2 regions of the Sporolactobacillus sp. KGMB 08714 genome follow, and region 2 is predicted to be linked to the other one. Evidence: predicted binding sites of a transcription regulator. Region 2 holds the regulator's gene; the other holds the start of a gene.

Region 1 (15,293 bases), on a different contig from region 2:
CTCCATTCACGGTTCCCATATCGAAAACCTGTTTGTAGTTTACTGCAAGTGAATTCAATGTGTTTACTTTCTGAAGCATCGCGCACATCCGCATTTCTTCAAACACACTAATCCGATTATTGCTGCATGCACCGTCTGAGCCTAACCCAATGTTCACTCTTTTTTTCTGAAGAGCCGGAATATCTGTCACACCGTCCGCAAGAAACATGTTGCTGGATGGACAATAAACAAGTTTTGATTGAGTTTTACCCATCAACTCTTTCTCATTTTCATTAAGCCAGACGCAATGGATGGCCACCATGCGGTGATCATCCATGACACCTAATTTCTTCAGCAATTCGACGGGCCGCAGATTATGTTCTCTGAGGACTTGATCAACTTCAAACGGTTCTTCCGCGACATGAATATGAAAATGAGTGTCAAGTTCCTGAGCCAGCCTATGACCTGCTTTGACCATTTCAACTGAAGCAGCATGCAGACTGTGCGGAGCAGGAACGATCGTCGTCATATCGTCGGCTGCATATTTTTCAGCCAGATACTTGACGTTCTGCGCTGCATCCTCAACGGTTTCGATATAACCGGAAGGAGCACCGTTCCAATCATACATTGTCCTCGCCAGAACGAGCCGGATTCCTACATCTTTGGCAGCCTGTATAATCGCTTCATCGCTGTCGACGCCTTCATTGTGGACATAGAAATAATCGCAGACCGTCGTAACGCCATATTTCATCATTTCCCCAAATGCAAAAACTGCTCCGGTGTATACATTTTTGGCTTTCAGATAAGGAGAATATTTATATAGCGACTGATCACGCCATTCCAAAAACGGTTTATCAACGGCTAATCCTCTCAATAGACTTTGGAAGGAATGATTATGGGCGTTCACAGTACCGGGAATGATGACTTCATCGGGCCAGTCAATCGTTTCAGCTTCCGGATATTTTTTCTCCAGTTCCGCCAATAAACCGACTTCCCTGATCATTCCCCGAGCAGTTACAATCCCTTGATGTTCTGCAAATCTACCATCGATATAAAGGAGAAAAGGTTTGTATAATTTTTGAACCATCAGTCAAGCTCCTTATCTAAAGCAAGTACTGTCTGTAACAGGACATTCCCTGCTTTTACAATATCCTCTAAATCTGTCTTTTCTTCCGGACAATGGCTCTTCCCGTCGATGCTGGGTACAAAAAGCATCCCTGTTTTTGCAATAGGAACCATATGTACCGCATCATGTCCCGCCATACTCGGAAGCGAAAGAAACGGTTCATTCATAGACCCAATAACTTTTTTCAGGGTCTTCTGGATGTCTGAATCCATAGGCACCGACTTCTGATCCAGAATGATTCTTCTTTCGATTTGGACATCACGCTCCTTTTCAATCGAATCGATATATTGGGAAAGCCGGTTAACGATCTGATGCAAAATTCCTTTATCAGACGTTCTGATCTCAACAATCAGTTCCACTTGACCCGGAATAATGTTGGCGGAATTAGGAAACACATCAAAATGTCCGACTGTTCCGACGACATCGTTTCGATTAACATCTACTATTATTTTTTCAAGAGCAAGGCTAAGTTCAGCACCGGTCAGCAGTGCATCATGCCGATATTTCATTAATGTCGTTCCAGAATGGTTGGCTTCCCCGAAAATTTTGATCTTCTCGCGATAAATACCGGTTATACTTGTAACAACAGCAAGTGATCGGCCACTGTCACACAAATTTCTTCCTTGCTCAATGTGACATTCCAGAAAAACTCTTAGATCATTTGGTTTTAAGATACGTTCATCAAGCAGTTCCACATCACCTCCCAAACGTTTGAGTGTGTCGGTCAGATTTTCTTTGGTTACTCCATTTGTTACATGGGCCAAATCTTTTTTTTTCAGTACACCTGTAATTGACCGGCTTCCAAGTGTCGAAATGTTAAATGGATTCGGCTCTTCAGCGGAAAATGAAACAATTCTCATCGGGTGACGCAGAGGATACTTCTCCTCTCTTAATTTCTGTATAATTTCTGTTGCCAGAAGTACGCCGACGGCTCCATCATATTTGCCGCCGTTGGCAACTGCATCATGATGCGAACCGATTGCGATAGGGCTCAGATCTTCAGTTCCACCTGCCTCAGCCCACAAATTCGCGGCTGGATCAACCCATACTTTTGAATGCAGCGTATTCGCCCACGTTTTTTTGAGCCATTCTCTTGTGCGAAGATCTTCGATACTTCCGAGTGAACGATCAATGCCTCCATTTTTATTTATGCCGAAAGTGGCCATTTTTTTCAGCCGCTCATCGAGCCTCTTTCTGTTCACCCGAATTGAACTTATACTTCTATTCTGATAATTTTCCACTTCTCAGAACCCTCGTTTCAATACATAATTTAATATTATGTATATATTCCGATTTTTTTGGTTAAAGCAGCACCCACGTCAAAAAAAGAAGGTGATGCGCTTATCCCACAATAATATTTCTAATCTTTCCGGAAACATTTTTTGAAAACAAATGGATACATTCATTCATTCCTAGCGTTGTCTGAATGATGTGGCCGCATCTTATAATAAGTTTGATGGATTCGATCCAGTTCTTCGAGTTTGCTCATTCTTTTTTCCAGTCCCTCAGTTTCTCTGGCAACATCCCGTAACAACAAATTGAGAAAGAGGATCGGTGTACTGTATATATCAAAAATTGAAGAGGTTGTAATCGGCACACTGACTACCGGATCAGCCACGCTGAATACCGGAGATGTCACACTGTCAGTAATCGCTGAGATGGAAAAATTTTTTTGGTGAAGTTCGTTTAATTTATGTAACAATATATTGGGATATCTCGGAAAAACAATCGTTACTATATGCACATCAGCGGGATCAAGCAATTCTAAAGTTTCCCATTCCGGACTGTTTGGAGTAACTCGAATAATGTCATTTCTTATTTTATTCAGAATATAATAAGTATAAGATAATAAGGTTGCCGACATTCTCGCCGAAATAAGCACCAAACGCTTTGCTGAAACAATATTTTCAACCAGTTTCCGATAATCAGATTGATTCAAAATGCTCTCTAACTCATCAATGTTTTCACGCTCCATTTTTAATATATTTATGATGCTTTTGTTTGATTTAGCCGTGAACTGCAATCTTTGCGGGGCTGTAATTTCTTTTCTGACAAATTGCTGAAGGTTATGCAAAAAATCGTTATAACCTTTGTAACCAAGTGCAATGCAAAATCTCGAAACACTGCCCTGGCTGACATCGGCCTGTGCTGCTACTTCAGATGCAGTCATAAAAATTATATGTTTGTATCCCTTCTCAAAATAAAGAGCAAGTTTCTCATACGTTGGGGATTCCTGAGACACAATAGCTATTTTTTCTTTGAGATCATCCAGCTTACCTATATCTGTTTTGTAGTTCAATTATGTCACCACACCTAAATATAAATATTAGAATAATCAATAATTAATGGATTCATTCAATATAAAGTATATATAAATAATTATATTCATGCCGTACAGAAAGTCAATCTAATAATTTAGATTTTATTATATATTATTAAATTTTCGCTTTTTTACTGGCTTTAAGGTATTGGCAAAGTATCGATAGTTAATCATTTAGGATCTACTGGTTGATTAAAAGTCCTTTCTTACCAGTGTCTGGCACCCTTCTGATAGAATCAGTGTATAGGAATCAGCAAGTGGGTGATGGAAAAAATTTTTTTCTTTAGGAAGTTATAGGCACTGTCGATCTCTTTATGCATGGTTCTGGGACACAAATTTAAATGCTATACGTATATTTATTTATCAAGTTTTGTGTCACGCAAGGGGGGAAAATCATTAGTACGGCGGTTTTGAAAAACGTGGGAAAAACGTTGATGCAGACACTGCGAATTAAAAGAAGCAAAAATAAAAAAAAGAAAATCGTCAGCGTGGGTGAAATTGTATGTTTCACTTTTGCACTTTTATACTGCATTCTCCAAAATTCCGCCCTGTTTTTTGCGCCCTATCTAAAAACCAGCTATCTGCTGATCTGCATGATCATCTTTGCAATGCTCAAGATTTTTTTTCAAAGATATGATATTAAAATTCTTGTTTTCCTTAGCGTCTCGGCTGCTTTTGCCGGCTTGATCTCCTATCATGCACAGGACCCAATGCCGTTAGTCATCGTTGTGCTGATATTTTTATTGCACGATGTCCGATGGAAAACGACCGCAAGAACAGCATTCTTTACTTTGACTGCTTCGATAATGATGCTTTACATCGGTTCTCACTTCGGATGGATACCTAATTATAAAGAAATCAGAGATGGAGCTGTGCGCCATGCATTCGGCATGACACAGGCGACGGTGATGTCCGATCTTATTTTCCTTGCTGCAGCGGCTTATGTGTATTTAAAAAAGAAATTAGGTGCTTTTTCTGTCATAGGACTGGGCCTTGCGGCTGCCATTGTTTTTCACTATATGAATGCACGGAATGATACACTGGGCATTGTTCTATTGACGGCTGCACCTTTCCTTATTAAAATTCCGCACATCGGGCCGATGAAGACATTCGGTAAATTATTTATGCCGATCTCATACCCGCTCTTTGCCTTCACAGCGCTTACGATAACCAAGATGTATGCCTACAACAAGGGCATGATCGGAAACATCCATCTCGATCAACTATTAACGGGCCGCCTGCAGCTCGGGTATACGGCCTTTCAGCGTTATCCGATCACCTGGTTTGGCCAGCATGTGATAGAAACAGGGGGCGGAAGAGCAGGTCCCATTGCTTCAATCCATAATTATTTCTATATTGACTCGTCCTATTTGCACATACTGTTCAAGTTCGGTATCGTTTTCACAGTCTTATTTCTGCTCTGGATCTGTTTGCGGATATATCGGCTGATTGCCGCAAAAAACTATTTGCCGGCAATCATCGTGACCCTTGTCGGTCTGGAGACAATGTGGGAAGCGAACCTGTTCTCTCCGCTGAATTTTACCCTGTTCATGCTTGCGGCAAATTTCAGAAACGAAAAAGCAGATCAGCAAATTCCCCGTATAGAGAGATAAAACCGCTCATGTAGATGCAGGTATAAACGGCTGGCTTGAGAAAAAGCTAACTGGGGCGCTGGAAGACGGCGCACAGAGACCGCAATGAGTATCACTAACGTTTCCCGGTCGCCGGCCACGATACCTGTATTTAACGAAGGGGGTTCAATGTTTTTTATTCTTTGTGCAGGAATTTTCGATAACCCGCTCCGGGCTGGGACATTTTCTTTTATTCCTCAAAGAAGAGCTGTTAAAATATCGACAGAACACTTTTAAAGTACTATGAGAACCGGTTCACTGCACTGTCCCTTGATGGCCGAGGATTGACAGTTGCCCGGGGACGCCGACATCCAAATAGCGGCATAATATGCGACAGGCTGGGCGGCAATCGCATCGCTGCCGATTATGGCAGCCGGTTTCTGCCCTTTTGCGGCGATACGGTGAAGATTACAAAATGGGTGGATGCCCCGGGCAGAACAAAGGAGCCTTCAAGAGGGTGCTGAATGGGGCAAAAGGCAGGTATGGAGGGCCCTTTCGTTGCCAATGAAGCCTATTTTTTGTTATAAATCGTTCATTTGACGCCATCATTTTTTTGTCTGTACTGCTCTATAATCTTTCTGGATTCATTTAATTCCTTGATCACCCGGTACGGCTTGCTAATGACTCGAAACGGCAGTTTTCTGAGAAAGGCACTGAGATCCTGCCTGTATTCCTGCGTGATTCTTGTCGGTTTGGTTGCGATTTTTTGGTACAATTCCTTATAAAATTCCTTCACGACATCGATCTCCATGTTTATGGCCTGATGACACTGTTCGCATTCTATTTGAGCAATTTGATCATTAATGTAGACTATTTTATGGGCTGTTTCACGATCGCAATTCGTACAGAATAAATCAGCTTCCACTTCGTGCTTTTTCATCCTGATTTTCCTCCCTGACTCAGCAGTTTGATGGATCGCGGCCATTTTTTTGTTTTTCTTAATAAAAAGCATCCTCCTTCAGTAACACGATAAACGGCTTGATCCTTATAAGTTATTTTAACACGACGTTACACTCATTTCCTTCTTCACCTGTTCCAAAAAACCGCGGGTTCCCGCTCAGCCTTTCTTCCGGATAATATGCGCATTGACTCGGTTTGTCTTCCGTCAGGATTTCCGAAACTGATACAGAAAAAATTTCTATCAGTGCTCGTCCCCTGAAAAGTTCGATTATCCCGGATTGCCGGGAATGATCACAGGCCGCATCAGTATTTTTTCACTGAACGGATTATTTTCATTGGTATCATTATGCTGCTATTTCAGAAAAAATACCCTAACATCGGGATCTTCCGATAGCCTGATATACGGAAATGCAAAGCGATTCTCCCACGGCCAATGCTGCGCTTTTTCCGGCAAAAAAGTGAATAGCGTCCGATTAGAGGGCGCCCTTCCAATTGCTATAGAATTAATTATTATTTTCATTAACATTCACCGGTAAGAAGGAGGCTCATCTATTGAAGTTATTTTCTTTCCGGCAATCAGCATAGCATATTCATAGAGTTGAGGAGGGAATAAGGCAAATCCATTAACATCCAGCAAAGTAATGGCACAGAATTCCCGTTCTTTCCATCAGCTAAATACTGATGATCAGCAAAAGGCCGCGATAGGCCGGTCTGCGATCTATCCATGCGAATCGCGGTTGATCTTGATCTAACGGGATAATGAGTAAATCGAAGGATCGATTTTTTTACGCTTTCCTCCGTCCTTTTGCATGGCATAGAGAAAAAAAGATTGTGCCACAATATCGGGGTCTCTGCTTCTTATGAGGTATTATATCCGCTTGCAACGCGTGAAGAGTGTAGCGTCCGGAAATCTCTGATTCATCTTTACAGCGATTTCTCCAATCCGCCTGTTTCTGAGGGCGCGCCTTCTTCTCCAGTCTTGAATTACCGAAAGATCTATAAGGCGGCTTTTCTTTTCCCTCTGATGGAGCCGCCAAATGTTTTCTTAATGAAGCTCTTGCTTTATGTGATCAAATGGTGACGGTTTCTCTTTCTCCGATATCAAAAATATGAGGATTATGAATGATGATTTTCTGATTCTGAATGGTGACGGCATGATCCCTCCTCAGCCTGCTCAAAACGTGGCTGACCGTTTCACGCGTCGTGCCTGATAGTCCTGCTAAATCCACAGTGGATAAGTGAAAAGGCAGGGTGATCTCACAGCCGTCCTGCCTGCCCAGATCAATCACCAGATAGCGCAAAGCGTGGATGACCCGCTCGCTTGCACTGGAAACGGTGATCGTCTGCAGCCGTTTTTCGTGCAGTTCCAATATCCGCGACAATTGATGGATAAGCTCGACCATTGCCCGGGAATGTCCGACGACGAACGCCTCAAAAACGGATGTCGGAATATAAAAAAGCGAAACATCGGCCGCAACGATCGCTGAGTAATGATAATTTATATCCGACAGCATCCCGCCGTACGGAAAAAGGCTGTATGGCTTGACATAGTCCGTGTACATTAAGGTTGCTTTTGTATTCGTGCGTTCATACTTGACGTAACCGCTGAGTAAAAAATAGATTCGGTCACGCGGATCCCCTTCAATAAAAAGCATCTGCCCTTTACTATAATGACGCAAATAAATAGAGGAATAAATCGAAGCCAGCTCCTCATCGGAATAATCGGAGAAGATAAAAAACTTTGATAAAAGCTGCCTTGCCTTTTCTTTATCCATGGCTGCTCCCTCCTAATAAAGCGTTTTCTTCCCTACTTTTATCGTAGTTTAGTGGGTCGGTTATTTCAATGAAACAGGAGAAATTTATGTAAAAAAGTGATCTCTCGCAAAACAGAGACCACTTCTTAAAGTGCCTGAGAAAAACCGTAGGCAGATAGGCATGCCGAGACCGCAGCGGATCCATTTTCAAAAAACCGATGACCGCCATAATATTTCCCGGAAAAGCGGGTCAAGGGTTCCAATCCGCCTCTTCGGGAAACATACAGGAGCAGCCGCCGCTAATAAAATCTCCGGGAATCGGACCCAAGACTTCAGACTGTCACTCACCTCTTCGAAAACGCATCAATAATCATTGAGTGTCATGACTCTTACGGCGGAGGGGCAGAGAATCCGCAGCGCCTTTTCCCCGGCTGCAGCAGAATGATCATTCTGCTTAATCGGCGTAAATGACCGTGCCGGCCGGCCCGCCGGCCAATGCTTCCTGAGCATGATCCAGTGAGGTAATGATCGCCCGGCGGCCTGATCGGGCCTGGACAAAAGAGATGGCGGCTTTGATTTTCGGCAGCATGCTGCCCTCCGCAAAATGGTTCTCGGCGATATAGCGGCGCAGCCTGCTCACCGAAACGGTGTCCAGTTTTTTTTGCTGCGGAGTATTAAAATAAATATAAACACTGTCCACCGCGGTCAGAAGCAGCAAAATGTCGGCGTCGATTCCTTCCGCCAGTTTTTGAGCGCCGAAATCTTTATCGATGACGGCTTCGACACCTTTGTAACCATTCGTTCCCTGAATCACCGGAACGCCGCCGCCGCCGACCGCGACGACTACATAGCCGGTATTCATTAAATCCCGAATCGCCTGATATTCAACAATCTCGTTTGGATAGGGAGAAGCAATCACACGCCGGTAACCCCTTCCGGCATCTTCCTTAAAGAGAATGTGCTCGTCCGCCATCATTTTCTTCGCTTCTTCTTCACTGTAAAAAGGACCGATCGGTTTGACCGGATGAACGAACGCCTGATCATTCGCGGATACAAGCGAGCGCGTCAGGATATTGACCGTTTTTTTGGAAATGTTTTCCTTTGCAAAAGCATTATCCAAGGCGTTCACCATCCAATAGCCGATCATTCCCTGGCTCATCGCTCCGCACGTATCGATCGGCATCGGGGGCGTCTTTCTCGAATCCGCCGCTTTTTGTTGCAATAATATATTGCCGACCTGAGGTCCGTTTCCGTGTGTAATGGCAATCTTATAGCCGTTTTTTGTGATTTGCACTAATTGTTCCGCCGTATGGGCGATCGCTTTCTGCTGCGCTTTCGCTGTGGCGTCGTTATTGGTCTCAATTGCATTGCCGCCCAGAGCAATGACCACTTTTTTCTCTTCAGTCATGATTTATTCCCCCAATTCTCAAAGCCGGCGACCGGTTTGTTATAACGTGATGACACCCAATATCAAGTCGATGATCGCCCAAATCGCCATCACCGAAATAAACAGAGCAAATACCGCTTCGGGTTTTGTGAAAAGAGGCGTTTGATGATTCTCTTTTTGTGCCCGCCAGTAAACGAAGATGCCGACCGCATACAAAATGGTTGTCAGCAGCAGGAATTTCATGCCTGCTCCGTAGATCAGCCAGGCCGAATAAACACTGGCCACTATGCCGATCACCATATCCCTAATCCGTATGCCCCTGCGGAGATCCTGATATCCGTCATTCGAAATCGCCAGTTTCACCTGATAGAGCGCAGAGAACAGATACGGAATCAGAATAGCGGAAGTCGCAAGCGAAAAAGCGAAGTTATAGGCCCGGTCCGTCAGAAGCAGGGTTAACAGGAAGACCTGAATCAGTCCGTTTGTCAGCCAGAGCGAATAAACCGGCGCACCATGTTTATTCTCCTTTTTCAGATATGAAGGAAAGACGCCGTCTTTTGCCGCCGCAAACGGAATTTCAGCAGCGAAAATAGTCCAGGAGATCCATGCGCTGAGCACAGAAACGATCAGGCCCAGATTAATAAACGCCGCTCCCCATTTACCGACAATATCTTCAAATACATAGGCCATGGACGGATTTGACAGGCCAGTCAGCTGTCCTTTGCTCATGACACCCAAAGAAAGCAGCGAAATGCAGATATAGCTGAACAACGTTACAATTAAGCCGATAATGGTCGCAATTCCGACATCGCGGCGATTTTTGGCCCGCTCCGAAACAACGACCGCCCCTTCAACGCCAATGAACACCCATAACGTTACAAGCATGGTGCTCGATACTTGATCACGGACGGAACTCCATGAAAACGGGGCGTTATGCAGTCCCCAAAAATCATTCAAAAACAGTTTCGCATGAAAAGCAAAAATAGCAATAATGATAAAGAGAAAGACCGGAACAAGCTTGGCGATCGTTGCCACCAGATTGACAAGAGCCGCGGAATGCACACCTCTTAAAACGAGACAATGCACCGCCCACAGTAAGACGGACGCCCCGATAATGGATGCGAGATTCTGCCCGCCTGAAAAAGTTTTTATGAAGTAGCCGATCGCGCTGAAGACCAGCGTGCCATAGGCCACGTTCCCGAGCCACGCGGAAAGCCAGTATCCCCAGGCACTGTTAAAGCCCATGTACCGTCCGAATCCCGCTTTCGCATAACTATAGATACCGGCATCCAGTTCCGGTTTCTTCATGACCAAATTTTGAAAAACGAGGCCGAGCGCAACAATGCCGATGCCGGTTATGACCCAGCTTATGACGATGGCACCCGCGTTCGCGCCCTGTGCCATATCACTTGGGAGATTAAATGCCCCACCGCCGATCATTGATCCGATTACTAGCGCAATGAGTGAAAGTAAATTTAACTTTTTATCATCTTCCATGATGATATCCCCCTTTGCCGCAGACGGGCATGGGCCGGGGAAAGGAGCGGAAGGCCCTTCCCGCAGGCCGCGCCGATCCGCTATTCATTTTGCAAAGTGGCCAGCATCACAGCTTTAATGGTATGCATCCTGTTTTCTGCCTCATCAAAGACATGTGAATGCGGTCCCTTAAAAATTTCATCCGTCACTTCCATCGCCTTTAACCCGAATTTTTCATAAACCGATCGGCCGATTTCAGTATTCAAATCATGGATCGACGGTAAACAATGAAGAAAAATGTAATTATCTTTACCCGTTTTTTCAATCAGCTGCCGGTTGACTTGATAAGGTTTGAGCAGCCGGATTCTTTCCGCATATTTATCCTCCTCGCCCATAGATACCCATACGTCGGTATAGATCACATCGGCCCCGGCGGCTGCCCGGCCGATATCATCGGTCACCATCACGCTGCCGCCGGATTCTTCGGCATGGGATTTCGCCAGCGACACGATCCGTTCATTCGGAAACAACGATCGCGGGCCGCAGATTCTCATGTCCATGCCGAACTTGCTGGCGCCGATCAGCAGGCTATTGGCCACATTGTTCCGCCCATCTCCGATAAAGAGCAAGGTTACACCCTTTAATTTTCCAAACTGTTCTTTGATCGTTAAAAAGTCCGCTAAAATCTGCGTCGGATGGGATTCGTCGGTCAGTCCGTTCCAGACCGGCACGCCGGAGTAGGCCGCCAGTTGATTGACCGTATCCTGGCTGAATCCCCTGAATTCAATACCGTCGAACATTCTCCCTAATACACGGGCCGTATCTTCCACCGACTCTTTTTTCCCGAATTGAATATCCCCTTTTCCCAGATATTCGGGGTGGGCCCCCAAATCAATGCTTGCCACTGTAAAAGCACAGCGCGTCCGGGTAGAAGGCTTTTCAAACAAAAGAGCGATATTCTTCCCGCTCAAGTCATGATGGGGAATATGCTGATGCTTTTTCCTCTTTAACTCGGCCGCAAGTTCCAGCAAATAAGTCAATTCTTCTCTTGAAAAATCTTCAATTCTTAACAGACTGCGACCCCTCAGGTTTTCCTTAATTCTTTCATTTATTTTTTCCATCTCATATTCCCCCGTTTTTTGTTCAGATATCTTCCCGATAAAGCGGCATGCTCATGCATCTTGGACCCCCGCGTCCCCGCGACAGTTCCGAGCTCGGCACTTCGATCACTTCAATGCCGTGTTCCCGCAAAATTTCATTTGAAACATAATTTCGATCGTAAGTGACCACAACACCGGGAGCAATCGCCAACGTATTGGAACCGTCGTTCCATTGCTCGCGGGCCGATGCGATCTCATCACCGCCGCCGCAGGGAATAAAGTCAATCTCCTGAAGCTTCAGTGCTTCTTTCAGTGTGTTGACCAGACTTGTCCGTCTGGTGATCTTCAGCCCGCCCTTTTCATCACCCTTCTCAATTACGAAAAGATTCATTTCACCCTCCGCACCCAGTGCCGCCGGATGAATGGTAAACTTGTCGCGGTCGACCATTGTAAAGACCGTATCCAGGTGCATGAACGATCTCAGCTTCGGAATTTCAACGGCAATAATTTGTTTCACCTTGTCCTGATTGGCAAATAATTGATGGGCCAGCCGTTCAATCGCCCGCGCCGTAGTCCTTGAGCTGATGCCGATACAGACAGTCTCCGGGCTGATGATTAATTCGTCGCCCCCTTCCATGGAAAATTCAAAGTTTCGATCGGTCCAAATCGGAATCTGATACTCCGAGAACCGCGGATGATAACGGAAAATATATTCTATGAAGATGGATTCCCTTCGCCTTGCCTTCTCTTTCATCCGATTGATGGTAATGCCGTCGCCGATAATAGCCGAAGGATCCCTTGTAAAATAGAGATTGGGCATTGGATCCAGATAGAACGGATAATGACTCTCCGTCATTTCATACAAGTGGGTCGGCTGCGCCTTGACAACTTCTTTTTTTAAAATGCCCGCCATCACTTTATGAACCAGATCCATATTCGGAAGAGAGAGCAGGTAATCGCTCAATATCTGGGAAAACTCATCGACGCACAGATTGCTTTCCCGCAATATCTGACTGACAAATTTCTCGCGAATATCCTTGGTATGCAAAGCTTCAGCCATTAATTTATCCAGGTAAAGGACTTCGACTCCCTGATTCCTAAGCGCTGTAGCAAAGAAATCATGTTCTTTCTGAACGGACGGCAAATAAGGAATGTCATCAAACAATAACCGCTGCAGAATTTCCGGAGTCAGATTTTCGACCTCTTTTCCCGGACGATGCAGCATGACTGTTTTCAACTCGCCGATTTCCGACGTCACATGCACAGGATATTTCATGATCTTTCATCTCCCTTTTGTCTTACAGTTAAAGCATAATCCATTACCATTTTATCTGTAGTGAAAGCGATTACACGATAAAAGTGAAATATTTCACATCATGATCCTTTTAATGAGTATCCCCTCAACTCATGTATCTAGTCGGACCGTAGTGTGAAAGCCATCTTAATTTCTCTGTGAACCGGGTTTTTCCCCCTCTCTCATGCATGCCATGCAAATAGCCGGCCGCTTAGTCAAAAAATAAAAATCAGAAATCATACAGCCTATTCTTTTGCGGTTAAATGGCTTATCCATAGCTCCATTTTCTGATATTGGGTGTTACCCATTTATAAGACAAGGCTTGAGGACTGTTTTAATGACTCAGATTTTTGTACTCATTTCTCAAAAAGTGATTAGATACAGGGGTGCCGCCAAGACCTAAATTATAAAAAATAAAGGAGAAAACATATTATAGATGTCCAATATGTTTTCTCCTTTTTATTCCATTAAAACTCCCTTTAATGGAATCACTCAAATATGGTTTCAGCCTTAAAATTATTTAATTCTTGTTAAACAAACACACCCGTTCATCTTCTCTGAACTTTTAAAGAGCTGCTTTATTTTATATTACAAGGTGAATTGTGAACTATAATTTGTCACCCTGTTATCCTTCCCGGTTTAAATTAAAGTTTCTAACCGATGACATTTCTCTTTTTACAGCTTAAATAAATTCCCATTATTCTCCTGTCCCGTACTCCTTTAAATGCTGCAAATGAATTCCGATATGCCCTATACCAAGAATAATAATTGAGATAATAAGCCAGATCACCTTTCCATAGATACCTAACAGCAGAAATGCCGCTACCGGCAAGCTTGCTCCCGGCACCGGGATTCCTAAGAAACTTCCATAAAAATCTTTTAGAGTATGTTCACTGTTAAAATACCGTATCCAGCAAATTTCATAAATGATCATCAGGATAAAAGATACAATCAGCCACAGGCTCCATAAAGAAAACGGTTTAAGGTCATAATCATTGAAAATTATTGCCACGCAGGAAACCAGCACCTGTCCCACACGTTCTAATCCCAATAAAATCTTATTTTCATTTGAAACGATATCATCATAGCCTGCCGGTTTATACTTTGCCCAGAAAATATTGGGAATGAACAGCATCAATAGATAAATGAAGCCCACATATGAAAATCCAAAATGTCCCAGCATATTACTTCCCTCCCATTACTCCCTTGGAATTTGTTCCGCATGCCCGGTTACTGCGGAAATGCATCATATACTTTTGCTCAAAAAGGATTTATTCAGTGATCATAAAAGATCTCATATTGATGACCAACATGTGAAACGGTTTGGTTCAAATAACATGTCATGATATTGATTTTGCATACTTCATTGGAAGTAAAAAAGGGACATGTCAGACATATCTCTGATGGTTTTTTATTTCACTTTATAAGCAATTGCCTTTTTAGGACATTTATCAGCGCATGTCCCGCATAATATACACTCGTTGTCATCCATACTTTCTCTGCCACATTAAGACTCATAGGGCAGTTCCTATTACAATAGGGCAGTTAATACATGATTTTTATCTGCGTATAACCTGAGCCTTTTAATATGAAGCAGATTTCCAAGTTTTGTCCCTATTACCATAAATGGTGCCAACCTATATCCCTTTAAACGATTTCGAAGACTAAGATTACAGTTTTATCATATACTCTTTCAAACAAATATTAATCTGCCGCGGCAATTTAAATGAAAGCCCTTTCGCTATATTCCCGTCGCTACTCATTTTCTTTAAATATGTTATTCAGGAATATGACCGTGAAATTGGAAAAAGCGCTTTTCTTATTACAGGAAAGCGCCTTTTAGCGGAACAACAAAAAACTTCCATTTAGCTGGCTTAATTGAAGAAGTGAATCATTTTGGTTTTTTCCTTTCTCTTGTTGAAGGGGAACAACTTTGCCGGGTGAGACGGATTCGCTTCGCATGTTCCTGCCGATTCAATCGGCAGTGTTACATTTACCGGACTTGAGTGTAGCCATGCTCTTTAGCGCTTCAGGCTTCCGTCACTTGGTAGCTGTTTCCGACTTTGGTGACGCGATTATGAAAAAGCTGTGCGCCCCTTCCATAGTTGTGGCCGGAAATCGTTTGCCAGACGGCACCGACTGCCAGCTCTTCATTCCCGATATTTATCAACCGATGGGCCGTTCGGCCGGGAATATATAAAACTGCGCCCGGCTTCACTTCAATTAAGCGGCTGCTCCCTTTTAGATTGTCCAGCAGCAGTAATCCGGTTCCCTTAATGCCCCAGTAGTACTCGGCTGTGTCAAATTTATTATGAACATGTCCCTT
Region 2 (15,293 bases):
TTTTCGCGACGCATTATTTACCATCCGCAACATTTGAATCACTTTTCTTATTTTAACAATGAATACAGGGTTCATCAACCCATCAGACCAAATAGCGCAGATAAACATAGACGGTGCTGATCACGAGCGACAGAAACATTACCGGAAGACCGGCTTTCATAAAAGCGGCAAACGTTATCGGACAGCCTTCTTTCTCCGAGATTCCGGCGACGATCAGATTGGCGCTCGCGCCGATCAGAAGGCCGTTGCCGCCGAGGCAGGCACCGAGCGACAGGCTCCACCACAACGGCTCCAGATTGACGATACCCATGTGTCCCATGTCCTGAATCAGCGGAATCATCGTCGCTACAAACGGAATGTTGTCGACAACGGAAGAGGCAATGGCGCTCATCCAGAGAATCAGAAATGTCGTCGGCACTGTCCTGCCTCCCGTCAGCCCCAAAACGAAACCGGCAGAACGGGCAATCACGCCTGTCTCCACCAGCCCGGCAACGAGAACGAACAAGCCGGTGAAGAAAAAAATCGTTGGCCATTCCACGGCGGAAAGCGCCTGCTCCATGTATCGCTCACCGGTCAGCAAGAGGAGAAGAAAAGCACCGGCCAGCGCAACCGTCGCCGTCCCGACTCCGAGTCTCTGATGGAGAAAAAAGCCGAAAATCGTCAGCAGCAAAACGAACAGTGACTTGATCAGGAGCGGCAGGTCCGTAATTTCGTCGCGAGCATTCAGATCGGCAAGCCTTTCCGCCGCGTCCCGGCGCACGTGCAGCTGCTTCCGGTAAAAAAAGATCAAAAAAGAAAGCACGGCAAGCGCGATGATCAGGATGACCGGCGTCAGATTCGTGATAAAATCCATAAAGCTCAGATCCTTGACCGCGCTTCCGATCATGATATTGGGCGGATCGCCGATCATCGTCGCCGTCCCGCCGATGTTGGCCATGAAAATCTCCGACATCAGAAACGGAACCGGCGAGAGTGCCAGTTCCCTGGCGATGCTGAATGTCACGGGAACGACGAGCAGCACGGTCGTCACATTATCGAGGAAGGCCAAGCCGAATGCCGTAATCAGCGAAAACACCGTAAGCAGGGCGACAGGACGGCCGTTCACCTTCTTTGCCGCCCAAATGGAAACGGCCTTGAACAGTCCCGTCCGGGCAGTCACTGCAACAATAATCATCATGCCGACCAGAAGGCCGAGAGTGTTGAAATCGATATGGCGTATTGCAGTATTCTGATTAAGAACGCCGAGGAACAGCAGCAGCGCGGCAGCGAGCATGACGACGATCGTCCGGTGAATTTTCTCGGCCATTATGAATCCGTAGGAGAGAACAAAAATGGCAATGGCTAAAATGGCTCCGACTGGCAAGCAAAACAGATCCTTTCCAAGATTCAGTTATTGATAAGTGCTAAGGAAAATTTTTCTAAAACCCGGCCATTTATTTTCTTCAAGACGGCAGCTGTGCCCGGTTACATTTGATTTTCCGTTTCATGAAATGCTTTTCCAGGAAACAGAACGGATCAGCTGAAGCTGAAACAGGTGGGTAATAAAGGGCGCATAAACATTTTTACGGACAATGACCTGAAATTCGCCGCCTTTCCGCGCGTAAAACAGGATATCCGTGTAGATTTTATCACTGTCGAAGAATTGTCTGACGGCGCGCAGACGGTTTAACGCCTCGCCCGTTTTCGCCTTGATCAGAAATTCAACATCGTCTTCATTTTTTTGTTCGGTCAAAGCGATCAGTGAATCGTTGACCTGATAGATCAGTTTATCCATTCCGGGATCTCCCTTCCACTACATCAGATATCTGACATAAATATAACCCATCGCCATAGTTACTGAAACAAGCATCACGGGAAAACCGACCAGCAGATAACGGGTAAATGAGATCAAACGTCCCTCTTTCGCCGCGAGTCCGGCGACAATCAGATTGGCGCTGGCCCCAATGAGTGAACCGTTTCCTCCAAGGCAGGCACCGAGCGCAAGACTCCACCACAGCGGATCAAGACTGCCGATGCCCATCCGTCCCATATCCTCTATCAGCGGAATCATCGTCGCGACAAACGGAATGTTGTCCATAAACGCCGAAGCCATAGCGCTCAGCCATAGAACAAGAAAAGAAGCGGCAGTCAGATTACCGGCAGTCAGATCAATCGCCGATTGTGCAAGATGATTCATGATGCCCGTTTCAATCAAACCGCCGACAAGGACAAACAGGCCAAGAAAGAAAAATATCGTCGGCCACTCAACGGAACTGAGCGTGTGTTCCAGTGTCTTTTCCCCTGTCAGCACCAACAGCAGAAAAGCACCGGCCAGTGCAACCGTCGCAGATTCCGCGTGGATCAACGGGTGAATGAAGAAGCCGAAAATAGTCAGAGCCAGAATCGAAACGGCTTTAATCATCGTGATTTTATCTGTAATTTCATTTTTTTCATCCATGGCCATCAGATGATCTCTGGCCTGATCGGACGTATGGAGCTTTTTTCGGTAAAGAATCAAAATAAACAGCATGACCGCTGTTCCGACTAATAGTGAAATCGGAGCAAGGTGCACGATAAAATCGATAAAGTCGATACTCCCGGCTGCGCTTCCGATCATGATATTGGGCGGATCACCGATCATCGTTGCTGTGCCGCCGATATTGGCCATAAGAATTTCTGTGATAAGGAACGGCATCGGATCGATTTTCAGCTGCCGGCTCATACTGAATGTCACCGGGACCATCAGCATGACTGTGGTTACATTGTCGAGGAAGGCCGAACCGACAGCCGTCATTGCGGCAAAGATAATGAGCAGGGGAAGCGGTCTGCCCTTTACCCTTTTTCCGAGCCCGATCGCCACGTACCGGAATAGGCCTGTTTCCTCCGTAACCGAAACGATGATCATCATGCCGATCAGCAGACCGATTACATTAAAATCAATATGTTCGAGAGCCGTATGCTGACTAATAACCCCGGAAAAAATCATCAGCGAACCGCCGATCATTGCTGAAATTGTCCTGCTGATTTTTTCAGAAATGATGGCACCGTAGGAAATGATAAAGATCGCAATCGCCAGATAAGCTGCCGTCCCCATTTCATTTCCTCCTTCGAAAGTCCGTATGATCAAAAAAAAATAAAAAGAGCCCGTTTTGACAGGCTCCTCCAAATACGTTCATGTTATTCAGCTGTTTCTGCAATAACAATAACGGATTACATACGCCGCTGTCAATCTTTTTCTTCGGCCGCGGACTGCAGTCTGTAAATCCGCGCATAAAAAAAGAGACCCCCTCAACAAAGGGCCCAATAATAAAAACAGGGGGAAGTTACATTGCTTTCGAACATCTAAAGCATACTGCGCCTTTCTTAAAAATCAATTAACTTGTTCTACAAATTGAAATTCTTTATTTCCCCGTGCCGCAGATTCTCCGCAACTTCCTGTTTTTACATGATATATTTTCGATGCGGACGTTCAAAATAAAGGCGAATCCGATTCGGGAGGTGAAAAAACATGGCACAGCAGGAAAACAATATGGGAAATAACTTCTTGCCGTTTTTGGCCGCATGCGGAGCCGGTGCGGCAACATATGTATGGCTGCGAAACAATCGGGGCTCAATTCCGCAGTTCGTTCAGCAGCCGATGCAGCAGATGGGCAAAACGGCACAGCAGATCGCCGGAGCGTTCAATCCTCAGGGTTAATCCGTTCCACATTTTTTAATATATTGAACAGGCCCCCCGCCGCAAACGGCCCGGGGCTTGCTCAGTTTTGAACCGATCGGCGCGGCACCTCCATTTTATAGACAAAAAGGCTCTCTGCAGTAACACAGAGAGGTGAGTTAAAAAAGGATGGCAATTGTAACAGAAGGTAATTCATATTATACAACTAGGAATTGTATTATTTCAATATTAAAAGCAAGAATATCTTTACAAACCCCGTATTTATTTTAAAAAATGTGATTCGCCTATCTTTCGAAACGCTTTTTCCTTGAAAATCATCATTTTTTTTGATGTGTCCTGTTAAATAGACGTTTCTGGCAGTATGAAAAGAACATACATTCGTGTATAATAGAAAACAAAAAAAGGTGATCTTATGCTGACTGACTTTGAAAGAAAGATCGCACAAATCATGCGGAATGATTCGGCGGCAGGAAGAATAACACTGGTTAGCGATCTGGAACAGCGCACCGGCCATGACGCAGAAGAAATTGAAAAAGCCATTGAGAAAGCCAAGCACACTTCAAAAAAGGACGGAGGACTGCTGCCATGAATAAATTAACCAAGGGAAGCAACCTGCGCTGGGAATCCAGCCGGATGATGCTGCCGGAACATGTTCAGGCGCTCAGGCAGGACGAGGCGGATCTGGGAAAAAAGAAACGTCCGTCTCTGGATGACCAGGAACTGGAGACATTAAATCGGACACTCAGTGAAGCGCTGTCCGGAAGCAAACGGGTTGCGCTTCGCTATTATCAGAACGGATATATAAAAAAGAGCATTTGCTGCGTTGAAAAATTAGATACAGCTCGGCGGCAGCTGAAGATATGTGACGTGCACGGGCCGGGCAGTTGCATCTCATTGATGGATATCGTCGAGATAAAGTTAGCGGATCCGGCAGCGGATCCATTTAGCGGCATGTAAAAAACGGATATAATATCGGCGATCTTTCTTCCGGCGGCGTCTCATAAGCCGATGTTTCGACTTGGAGACGTCTCTTTTGATGAAAGCAGCGTTCTCTTTAGATCGAATACTTCTTTATCTGAATCTGCCGGCAGCAGAACGGGCGAAGGGTGTTTAATGTCATTACAGCAGATAGATAACCGTTTGGTTCCGCGGTTGATGCGGATGGGGAAACAAACAATTCATATTTCGATTATTCGTACTCATTGATTTCGAACCATTTACCGGCGATTTTGATCATTTACTAATGATTCTCCGGCTGTATTGATCATTCCGGACCATGCACTCCGATCATAGTCTCAAAATACCTTGATCGGTACGATTTTTCGCAGATTGGCCCCAAAAATGCAGATGTTCCCCTAAATCGGGCATCACTCCCTGTTACCCGACCATTATCATCAACGGATTCTCCATCGGATCGGTCCGTCAATGTGAAACAGGATTCCATCTCCTGCCTTTTTTGGTTTGTTAAAAACTCTTGTACTGCGTTTTTTATAAAAAAAAGCCCTGCAGAGCAAATCAGAACATTTTGCCCATACAGGAACTGTAAAACACTCCCCCAAGTTATCGTATCAAAATGAACTATACAAAAAATGAACATCTATCTTCTCTGCTGCTGCAGTAACGGTTAACTGTCATTTATGCCGCGTCAATGGAAAAAGCGGCGTTCCATTTTTCTATTCCTTATAAAATGATTTCACATCTCAGTGAAGAAACTGTCGGGCGCCCGAATCCCGATGCCGAACTGAAGACATGGAACTTCGGGCCGTGGAATAAATAGTCCACCGAAAATATTTGGCGGAGCCGGCCTGCTGAATGCCTCGATAAATTGTGAGCGGAATAATCGATGAAATTTATAATGATCCGACTTCTTTTTAGGGCCTGATAAAAAGCATAGGAAGCGAGGTTTATTCAACGGATTTTGCTATCACATCGGCCTAGTCGTGAAGCATATCAAAATTCAAAAACAGGTAACGCCCGCGGGTCTCCGGCCACACATACATCTCTGCCTGCAGAGGCAGGTGTCGGTCCGGAACAGGTTATGAACCTTTCCTGACCAAAAAGAATGCGAAGCCGCGACTTCAACCATACTTTGCCCGGAGCGGGTCATGGACCGCCCTTGGCCGCATGGACAATGAGGGTAATCTGTACGCCGTCCGGCCATGAAAAAAAGAGCGTCTCTCTTATGTTCGGCGAACACTTGAGAAACGCCCATTTAAATGGATGGCCCGTAAAAAAACCATCGGATGGATCTATATAACCTGCAGCCCCTGATCGAACCGGGGATTCAGGATTTTTTACATCATGCCGCCCATTCCGGCGCCGCCGGCCGGTACTTGCGGTTCCGGATGTTCTTCCGGCTTATCGGCGACAACGGCTTCCGTTGTCAGGAGCATAGCCGAGACGGAAGCGGCGTTCTGCAGTGCGTAACGAGTCACTTTGGTCGGGTCGACGATGCCGACTTCAATCATATCTACCCATTCGTCCTTGGCAGCGTCATAGCCGATACCCGGTTTCTGACCCTTCAGCTTTTCAACAATGACAGAGCCTTCGAGTCCGGCGTTTTCGCCAATCTGGCGAACCGGTTCTTCCAGAGCGCGGATGACGATGTTCACACCGGTCTTCTCATCGCCCTCTGCATCAACTGCGGCAACATCCTTAATCACATTGGCCAGCGCCGTGCCGCCGCCGGCAACGATACCTTCCTGAACGGCAGCGCGTGTCGAGTTCAGTGCGTCTTCAATGCGCAGTTTGCGTTCTTTCAGTTCTGTCTCGGTTGCAGCGCCGACTTTGATAACGGCTACGCCGCCGGCCAGCTTTGCCAGACGTTCCTGCAGCTTTTCTTTATCGAAATCAGAAGTGGTTTCTTCAAGCTGTGCCTTGATCTGGCCGACACGTCCGCCGATCTTCTCGGAATCGCCGGCACCTTCGACAATCGTCGTGTTGTCTTTTGTTACGATGACTTTTCCGGCCGTGCCGAGTTGATCGATCGTTGTGGATTTGAGGTCGAGTCCGAGGTCTTCCGTGATCACTTGGCCGCCGGTCAGGACTGCGATATCTTCAAGCATAGCCTTTCTGCGGTCGCCGAAGCCCGGTGCTTTAACAGCGACTGCATTGAACGTACCGCGAAGTTTATTGACAACGAGAGTGGCCAGTGCTTCGCCTTCAACGTCTTCGGCAATAATCAGCATTGATTTGCCCTGCTGAACGACTTTCTCAAGAATCGGCAGGATTTCCTGAATGTTGGAAATCTTTTTATCCGTAATCAGAATGTACGGATTTTCAAGAGAAGCTTCCATTTTATCCTGGTCGGTGACCATATAAGCCGACGCATAGCCGCGATCGAACTGCATACCTTCAACCACATCCAGCTCGGTTGCAAAGCCTTTGGATTCTTCAATCGTAACGACACCGTCGTTGCCGACTTTTTCCATTGCTTCGGCAATCAGTTCGCCGACTTTTTCGTCCGCTGAAGAAATGGCGGCAACCTGTGCAATCGATGCCCTGCCTTTGATCGGCTTGGAAATTTTCTTCAGGCCTTCAACGGCAGCTTCCGTCGCTTTTTCAATCCCGCGGCGAATGCCCATCGGATTGGCACCGGAAGTCACGTTTTTCAGGCCTTCGCGGATCATCGCCTGAGCGAGAACCGTAGCGGTCGTTGTTCCGTCGCCGGCTACATCATTTGTCTTGCTGGCTACTTCGGAGACAAGACGTGCGCCCATGTTTTCGAATTTATCTTCAAGCTCAATTTCCTTGGCAATCGTCACACCGTCATTTGTAATCAGCGGTGAGCCGTATTTTTTGTCCAATACAACGTTGCGGCCTTTCGGCCCGAGCGTTACTTTCACTGCATCTGCCAGAACGTCAACGCCGCGAAGCATCGAGCGGCGGGCTTCTTCGCTAAACTTAATTTCTTTTGCCATCGTGGATAGTCCCTCCTGAATATTAATCGATTGATTTATTCAATGACTGCCAAAACGTCGTCCTGACGAACAACCAGGTAGGTCTTGCCGTCATATTTGACTTCCGTACCGGCGTATTTTGAGAAGAGGACCTTTTCTCCCTCTTTTACATCCAGTGCAATGCGTTCACCTGCATCAGAAACTTTGCCTGCACCGACAGCAACAACCCGTCCTTCTTGCGGCTTCTCCTTCGCCGAGTCCGGCAGCACGATACCACTTGCAGTTTTTTCTTCTTTTTCTTGTGGTTCGATAACGATGCGATCACCCAATGGCTTTAACATGAAAGAAATACCCTCCTTAAATTGAATGTTAAGTAAAGTACTTTGTTAGCACTCTATTCGTCCGAGTGCTAATCCATTTAATATAATAATCAATTCCATTTTGATTTGCAAGCTTTTCATAAAGAAAACTTGCCGATCGGCCGGCCTTCAGGCAAAGCCGGAAGCTTAGTTGCGATGCCGCGGGCAGCCGGGCGACGGACAGGCCGCGGATGCAGTATCTTTGTCCGCCTGCTTATACCTATGACTTGCTGAAACTTTATACTTATAAAACAGGATGCACAATAGGCCGCGGATCGGCGGCCTGATTTCGGCCCGTTATCCTCTCTCTGTTTCCGAAAGCGGCCTGTTTGAGATAAGAGCCCCGCTCTGCCCGGAACAGGCATGCCGGCCGAAGGCATATATTCCGCCAACGGACGAATATTATGGGGAGATGAACCAACAGGTTCGGTAATATGGAAAAGGAGAGGCACACGCCGCTATGTTAAAATAGGATGTATGAGCGCGGCGGCGCATCAAAAGAATCCTGTTTCTGATCGGAAACCGCGCCGGTTCCCCCCTCAAAGCCCTGATAAAATTTTCGAGAACACGAGGTGTCGTCGCTTGACGAAAAGATACATATCCATTGTCATTATTTATCTGATTTGTTTTCTGTCGCCTTTGATTCCCGGTTTCGCCTGGCTGACCGGATTTTTTCCTAAAGGCCAGGGCTACGGCGTCGTCATGACCGCGATATTTTTTCTGACATTGATTATCGTGCTGTTACTCCTGCTTCCTGAACGTTACATACGAAACGGGGAACGCGCGCCGGCGAGTGTATCTCTTCTATGGGCGGTCGGCGGCGTTTTGGCACTGTTCGCCCTGCAGATTCTGGCATCGCTGATCAATACTTTCATATTCGGCGAACCTTCGCAATCGGCACACACCCAGAGTGTCGTCCAAATCGCACGGATGTCGCCGCTGTTTTTGCTGGCAGTCGCTGTCATCGGTCCGATGCTGGAAGAAATCGTCTTCCGGAAAATCATTTACGGCAGCCTGAAGAAGAAAATGGGCTTCATTCTTGCTGCATCGATCAGCTCGCTTATCTTTGCCTTCGGACATTTGGATTTTCAGCATCTTCTCATTTATTTCGTCATCGGATTCTTTCTCTGCTATGCCTACAAGAAAACGGGGAGGATTGCCGTCAACATGTTTATGCATGCCGCGATGAATGCGACCGTTGTCGCGATCAGCCTGACGCTCTCGTCGCCGTCGTTTATCCAGCTGACAGGTCATTAAAAAAACACGGGATCCGCCGGGGTCCCGCGTTTTTCATTATTATCCTTCATCGTCTTCCAGTGCCGTCAGAATTTCCGGACCGTCCTTCGTGATCGCCAGCGTGTGCTCATACTGAGCGGAAAGCGATCCGTCAATTGTCCGTGCCGTCCAGCCGTTGCTGTCGATTTTTGAACGCCAGTCGCCGATATTGAGCATCGGTTCAATCGTAATCGTCATGCCGTCCCTGAGGCGGAGCCCGCGCCCCTGTTTGCCGTAATGAGCGACCGGCGGATCTTCATGCATCGTCGGCCCGATGCCGTGGCCGACAAACTCGCGTACAACGCTCAGCCCTCTGGACTCGGCATATTCCTGAATGGCGTGGCCGATATCGCCCAGCCGGTTGCCGACGACGGATTGCTTGATCCCCTCATACAGGGCTTCCTTGGTCGTCTTCAGCAAATGCTCCGCTTCATCGGAAATGGTTCCCACTCCGTAACTCCACGCCGAATCAGACAGCGCGCCGTTCAGATTGACCACCATGTCGATCGTCACGATATCGCCGTTTTTCAGCGGCTTTTTATTTGGAAATCCGTGGCAGATCTCGTCATTGACCGAAGCGCATGTGGCAAAGCGGTAACCTTGAAACCCCTTCTCCTCCGGAGTCGCTCCGTGCTTTTCAAGAAAGTCATTGACGAATTCCTCGATTTCCCATGTGGTTATTCCCGGTTTAATCATCGATTTGATTTTCTTGTGCGTCAGCGCAAGCAGCTGGCCGGACTTTTTCATTTCGGCAATTTCTTTTTTTGACTTTAACTGTATCATACGTACGTTCCACCTCTGTATCGTTTCTCCAGGGCCTTTTTATAAAGATCGGCATTTTTGGCAGTCTGTTCCCCCGGAGCATCACGATTGTATTTTACCACTTTATTTATGCCGGAATCATTCGGATTGTTTTTCCTCTATCCCGTGATTCAGAAAATAGATCAAAGCCTGAAGCTCCACTGTCATGTCGACATGCCGTACATACACATCCGGAGGAAGAGAAAGTCTGACGGGAGAAAAATTTAAAAAGCCGCGGATTCCCGATGCCATCGCCTGTTCAGCCGCACCCTGCGCCTGATCCGCCGGAACCGTTAATATGGCCGCAGCAATGTCATGGTTGTCATCGGCTGCCAGATCCCCCATATAATGAATGACTGTACCGCCGATCTGCTGTCCGATTTTCAAAGGATTGATATCATAGGCTTTTACAATCTGCGTATTATTATTTTTTCTAAAGTTATGATTCAGGAGGGCCGTCCCGAGGTGACCGACACCGATCAAGATCACCTTGGACAGTTCGTCCTGATAAAGTGTTTTACCTAAAAAATCAAGCAGGCGCTGAGTATTGTATCCGTATCCCTTTCTCCCCAGCGCCCCGAAATAGGAAAAATCCTTTCGAATCGTTGTTGAATCTACCTGCACGATCTTTCCCAGCTCCGAAGACGAGATCCGTGTTTTTCCGATAGACACGAGATGCTGCAGAGATCGGTAGTAGATCGGCAGCCGCTCGGCCGTTGCCTGCGGCACTCTTTGATTTGACATCGTTTCATAACCCTCCCATGAAATGCCCGGAGGCGCGTCCGCTAATGTTTGATACCTGCCGGGACATCCTTTCTACACTATACATCATTCAGCAATTGATTTGTTTGAATTAGATCGCCGTACTTTTTTCACAGCCCCTGCCTTTCTGCTGCACAGTTGCCGAATAAAACAGGATTAGGCTACAATGAATAATGAATGAGGAACCATACCTGACTAATTGAAAGCATGTGCCGCATTATTTCAGCGTGCCCTGGCTTTTTGAGGTGAACGTAAATGATACTTCTGCAAACAAATAAGATCAGCAAATCTTTTGCTGCTGAACTTATTTTATCGAATATCTCGATTGAGGTGAAGTTTGGAGAACGCGTTGCGCTGGTCGGGCGCAACGGCGCCGGAAAATCGACACTTCTGAAAATCATCGCCGGCGTGATGAGCGCCGACAGCGGTGAGGTGATCATCCCCAAGGACCGAACAATCGGCTACCTGCCGCAGAATGCCACACTGAATTCCAAGAAGGGGATCTATGACGAGCTGCTGACGGTTTTCAGTCCGCTGACCACCATGGAAAAGAAGCTCCGCAAGATGGAAGAGAAAATGGCCGACCCCGGACGCTTCTCAAACAGCCAGGACTACGACCAGCTGCTCGGGACCTATGACGCGCTTCAGGCAGAATATAAATCAAAGGGCGGCTATACCTACCAATCCGAAATCCGCAGTGTGCTGAACGGCCTGAATTTCGGCGGATTTCCGGATGCAACGCCTGTCGGCAATCTTTCCGGCGGCCAGAAAACGCAGCTCGCCCTCGGTAAATTATTATTGATCAAACCCGATCTGCTCATTCTTGACGAACCGACCAACCATCTGGACATTGAAACGCTGACATGGCTCGAAGGATATCTGCAGCGTTATAGCGGAAGCATCCTCGTCGTCTCGCACGACCGTTATTTTCTCGACAAGATAGCTACTAAAGTTTATGAAATCGCCAACCATTCCGCACGAAAATATAGCGGCAATTATTCCCGCTATCTTGAACTGAAAGCGGCCGAATACGAAACCGCGATAAAAAATTACGATAAGCAGCAGAAGGAAATCGCCCGTCTGGAAGATTTTGTACAGAAAAATATTGTACGCGCCTCTACAACCAGACGGGCGCAGAGCAGACGCAAACAGCTGGAAAAAATGGATGTTCTGGAAAAACCGTACGGTGAGGAAAAATCGGCCAGTTTTTCTTTTGACATTGAAAAACAAAGCGGACGCGATGTACTCACCGCCGTCGATTTAGCGGTTGGCTACTCTTCCGGGGCCGCGATGATTTCCGGACTGAACTTTCATATTACGAGAGGCGAACGGGTGGCGCTGGTCGGACCGAACGGCATCGGCAAATCGACCTTGCTGAAATCGATAGCCGGCGGGTCGACGAAGCTGGCCGGCGAAATCAGGCTCGGGAGCCACGTCACCACTGGTTACTATGACCAGGAACAGACGAGGCTGACATCGGGAAAAACGGTGCTCAATGAACTGTGGGACGACTATCCGCAGGAGCCGGAGAACGAGATCCGCAATGTGCTTGGAGGATTTCTTTTTTCCGGCGACGACGTCTCCAAGCTTGTTTCTCAGCTCAGCGGCGGTGAAAAAGCGCAGTTAATGCTGGCTAAGCTGATGATGCGGCACGACAATCTGCTGATTCTCGACGAACCGACCAATCATCTTGACCTTGACAGCAAGGAAGTGCTGGAGGCGGCACTGGCAGATTATTCAGGCACCATCTTATTCGTTTCCCACGACCGCTATTTTATCAACAATATCGCTACCCGCGTCTTCGAACTCTCAAGAGACGGCATCACGGAATATCTGGGCGATTATGATTATTATATCAACAAGAAAGCGGAAAATCTGCAAATCGCCGAGCTGGATGCGCAATCTGCCCCCGTCCGGAAACAGGCCGAGGAACCCGACGCCGGAAAGCAGCACTTTTTAAAGGATAAAGAACAGAAAAAAAAGAGGCGGCAGCTTATCCGCTCAATTGAGCAGCTCGAAACCGAGATCAGCCGTCTTGAAGCGGTCATCGATAAAAATGAACAGTCCCTGCTTATGCCTGAAGTTTTCAATGATACACAAAAGGCTCGGGACGTTCAGGAGCAAATCGAGAAAGATAAGGAAACACTCGGCAGACAAATGGAAGAGTGGGAAAAGGCTCAGCTTTCATTGGATGAGATTCCCGAATAAAAGCGGAATCGGATGAACGGATCGTGTCGTACACAGGCCGGGCCAGGTGAATGGAACAGCCCGGTACAAAAAGAACCGGAGTGAAATATTTTGATAAAATTTCACTCCAGTTTGTGCATCCGAGAATTCTTTTTATCAGCGTTTTCCTGAATGAATCCCCATCAATTTCTCAGAAGTCTTCGATTGCCAGATTCGGGCTGCCGTTCAGCGACAAATCCGCCCGCATGCCCTTCAGAAAACCGATCGTTCCTGCAGCCGCAATCATCGCCGCATTATCCGTGCACAGCCCGAGCGGCGGGATCACAAGCGGGATACCGCGTGTTTCAGCCGCCCCGGCCATTTCTTTTCTGACCTGACTGTTAGCCGAAACGCCGCCGGCGACCAGCAGCTGCCGAACTTCATACCTGCCTGCGGCCATCATCGTTTTCTTCACAAGCACTTCGGCAACGCTGGCCTGAAAACTGGCGGCGACATCGGCTTTGCTGATCTCCCGGCCCCGCTGTTTCTCGTTGTGAATATAGTTGATGACCGCCGACTTCAGACCGCTGAAGCTGAAGTCGAGCGAACCCTGTTCAAGCCATGCTCTCGGAAAGTCAATGGACGCGCTCCCCTGCCCTGCCAGACGGTCGATCTCCGGCCCTCCGGGATAAGGAAGACCGAGCGTCCGCGCTACCTTATCAAACGCTTCTCCGGCAGCGTCGTCCCTCGTCGTACCAATCACCCGATAAGAACCATGCTCCGGCATGAGAACCAGTTCGGTGTGGCCTCCCGAAACAACCAGGGCGATCAGCGGAAACTGAAGTTCATGAACAAAGCGGTTGGCATAAATGTGCCCCGTGATATGATGCACGGGAACGAGCGGAATGCGGTGTGCAAAAGCGAGCGCTTTGGCTGCGTTTACGCCGACAAGGAGCGCCCCGATCAGTCCCGGTCCCTGAGTGACCGCTATGGCATCCAGATCGTTCCAGGAAATACCCGACTCTTCCATCGCCGCCTCACAGACGATCGTAATCTGATCGACGTGATGGCGTGAAGCGACTTCCGGAACAACACCTCCAAAACGTCTGTGAATGTCTATCTGCGAAGCTACGGCATTGGCAAGAATTCTTGTTCCGTTTTCGACTACCGCCGCCGCCGTCTCGTCACAGCTTGTCTCAATTCCCAATATTATCGTTTTCCGGTTTATATTCAGATTCATATTTTCACCCACATGATTAGTGCATCTTCGCCATTATTGGAATAATAGTTTTTACGAATGCCGCCGCCGCTAAATCCGAGTTTGCGATACAGATTTTTAGCAATATCGTTGGTCACGCGGACTTCCAGACTGATCGTTCTCGCATGTTTCACTTTCGCATGAAGCATCACTTTGCGGAGCAGCGTTTCGCCGATTTTGAATCCCCGGTAGCCGCTCAGTACGGCAATGTTTGTAATATGCGCTTCATCAACGATCACCCACACGCCGCAGTAGCCGATGATTTTCCCGCCATATTCGGCAACAAAATAAGTGGCAAACTGGTTGCTGAGCAGTTCATTTTCAAACGCCTGGCGCGACCAGGGGACATCAAAAGCACTGTGTTCCACGATCATGACCTGGTCAATATCGCCATATGTCATCTCCCGGATATTTAACGCCTCTAACTCTTTCATATTCATCTCTCCTGCCGGCGGGCCAGCCACTTTGTCTCAGCCTCCGCCAAACGAAGATAGGAGGGCAGAAAGTGATGAATGTCCGGAACCGGCTGTTTTTCCTCACCGAGCCGCGCGAGTTCGGACGCACGCGGTATATTTTGCGGCTTATCGCCGAAAACGGCCGCAGGCACCTTGATCAGACAGTCATTCCACTTCTCCAGATCATTGCTTAAAAAAAGCAGCGGCTCATGCAGCTTTTTTAATTCGTCAATCCAGTCTTTAATCATTACCAGACGGTCCGGCTGCACCGGAACGGTTTTGCCTTTTTGGTTTTTGTAGAGACCTGCGAAAACCTGGCCCCGCCGCGCATCAAAAAACGGCGCGATGTACCCGTCAAAGTACCGCCCGTTCTGCGCCACAATCTCCAGGCTTGACACACCGACCAGTTCTTTTTTTAAAGTCCAGGCCAGCGTCTTCGCAATGGTCACACCTATTCTCAGTCCCGTATAGGATCCCGGTCCCTGGGCGACCGCAATCCGATCAAGATCCCCGGGGCTCATGCCCGCATCATCGAGCAGCTCCGCAACAGCGGGCATCAGGCGTTCCGAATGATTTTTCCGGCTGTTGGTCATTCGTTCGCCGAGCACCTTGCCGCCCGATATGACCGCAACTCCCATGACCAAATTGGACGAATCAATCGCA

What was found. The regulator Rex, encoded in region 2, represses fermentation and respiration genes when NADH is low (regulators of the CRP and FNR family bind a similar motif). The targets are predictions, from matches to a motif close to TTGTGAAATATTTCACAA.
Region 1: arcA (arginine deiminase) is a predicted target of Rex. The motif match lies at 13,031-13,048, and genes of this name have one in related genera.

Annotation. Positions count from the first base shown of each region.
Region 1 is NZ_JAUUBW010000003.1:37,632-52,924, reverse strand. It holds gene Q6A92_RS02335 (amidohydrolase family protein) at 1-1,066, opposite strand, end outside; gene Q6A92_RS02330 (Zn-dependent hydrolase) at 1,066-2,346, opposite strand; gene Q6A92_RS02325 (MurR/RpiR family transcriptional regulator) at 2,508-3,404, opposite strand; gene Q6A92_RS02320 (polysaccharide polymerase) at 3,860-5,038, shown strand; gene Q6A92_RS02315 (bh protein) at 5,589-5,936, opposite strand; gene Q6A92_RS02310 (Crp/Fnr family transcriptional regulator) at 7,027-7,731, opposite strand; gene arcC (carbamate kinase) at 8,165-9,118, opposite strand; gene arcD (arginine-ornithine antiporter) at 9,158-10,594, opposite strand; gene argF (ornithine carbamoyltransferase) at 10,675-11,694, opposite strand; gene arcA (arginine deiminase) at 11,717-12,949, opposite strand; gene Q6A92_RS02285 (hypothetical protein) at 13,665-14,150, opposite strand; gene Q6A92_RS20205 (4Fe-4S binding protein) at 14,379-14,459, opposite strand; gene Q6A92_RS02280 (glucose-6-phosphate isomerase family protein) at 14,997-15,293, opposite strand, start outside.
Region 2 is NZ_JAUUBW010000033.1:3,361-18,653, reverse strand. It holds gene Q6A92_RS14090 (ArsB/NhaD family transporter) at 83-1,363, opposite strand; gene Q6A92_RS14085 (hypothetical protein) at 1,484-1,774, opposite strand; gene Q6A92_RS14080 (ArsB/NhaD family transporter) at 1,793-3,073, opposite strand; gene Q6A92_RS14075 (hypothetical protein) at 3,488-3,676, shown strand; gene Q6A92_RS14070 (hypothetical protein) at 4,068-4,244, shown strand; gene Q6A92_RS14065 (YolD-like family protein) at 4,241-4,612, shown strand; gene groL (chaperonin GroEL) at 5,950-7,575, opposite strand; gene groES (co-chaperone GroES) at 7,611-7,895, opposite strand; gene Q6A92_RS14050 (CPBP family intramembrane glutamic endopeptidase) at 8,496-9,170, shown strand; gene map (type I methionyl aminopeptidase) at 9,210-9,971, opposite strand; gene Q6A92_RS14040 (redox-sensing transcriptional repressor Rex) at 10,089-10,733, opposite strand; gene Q6A92_RS14035 (ABC-F family ATP-binding cassette domain-containing protein) at 11,007-12,959, shown strand; gene tsaD (tRNA (adenosine(37)-N6)-threonylcarbamoyltransferase complex transferase subunit TsaD) at 13,129-14,145, opposite strand; gene rimI (ribosomal protein S18-alanine N-acetyltransferase) at 14,154-14,609, opposite strand; gene tsaB (tRNA (adenosine(37)-N6)-threonylcarbamoyltransferase complex dimerization subunit type 1 TsaB) at 14,612-15,293, opposite strand, start outside; gene tsaE (tRNA (adenosine(37)-N6)-threonylcarbamoyltransferase complex ATPase subunit type 1 TsaE) at 15,285-15,293, opposite strand, start outside.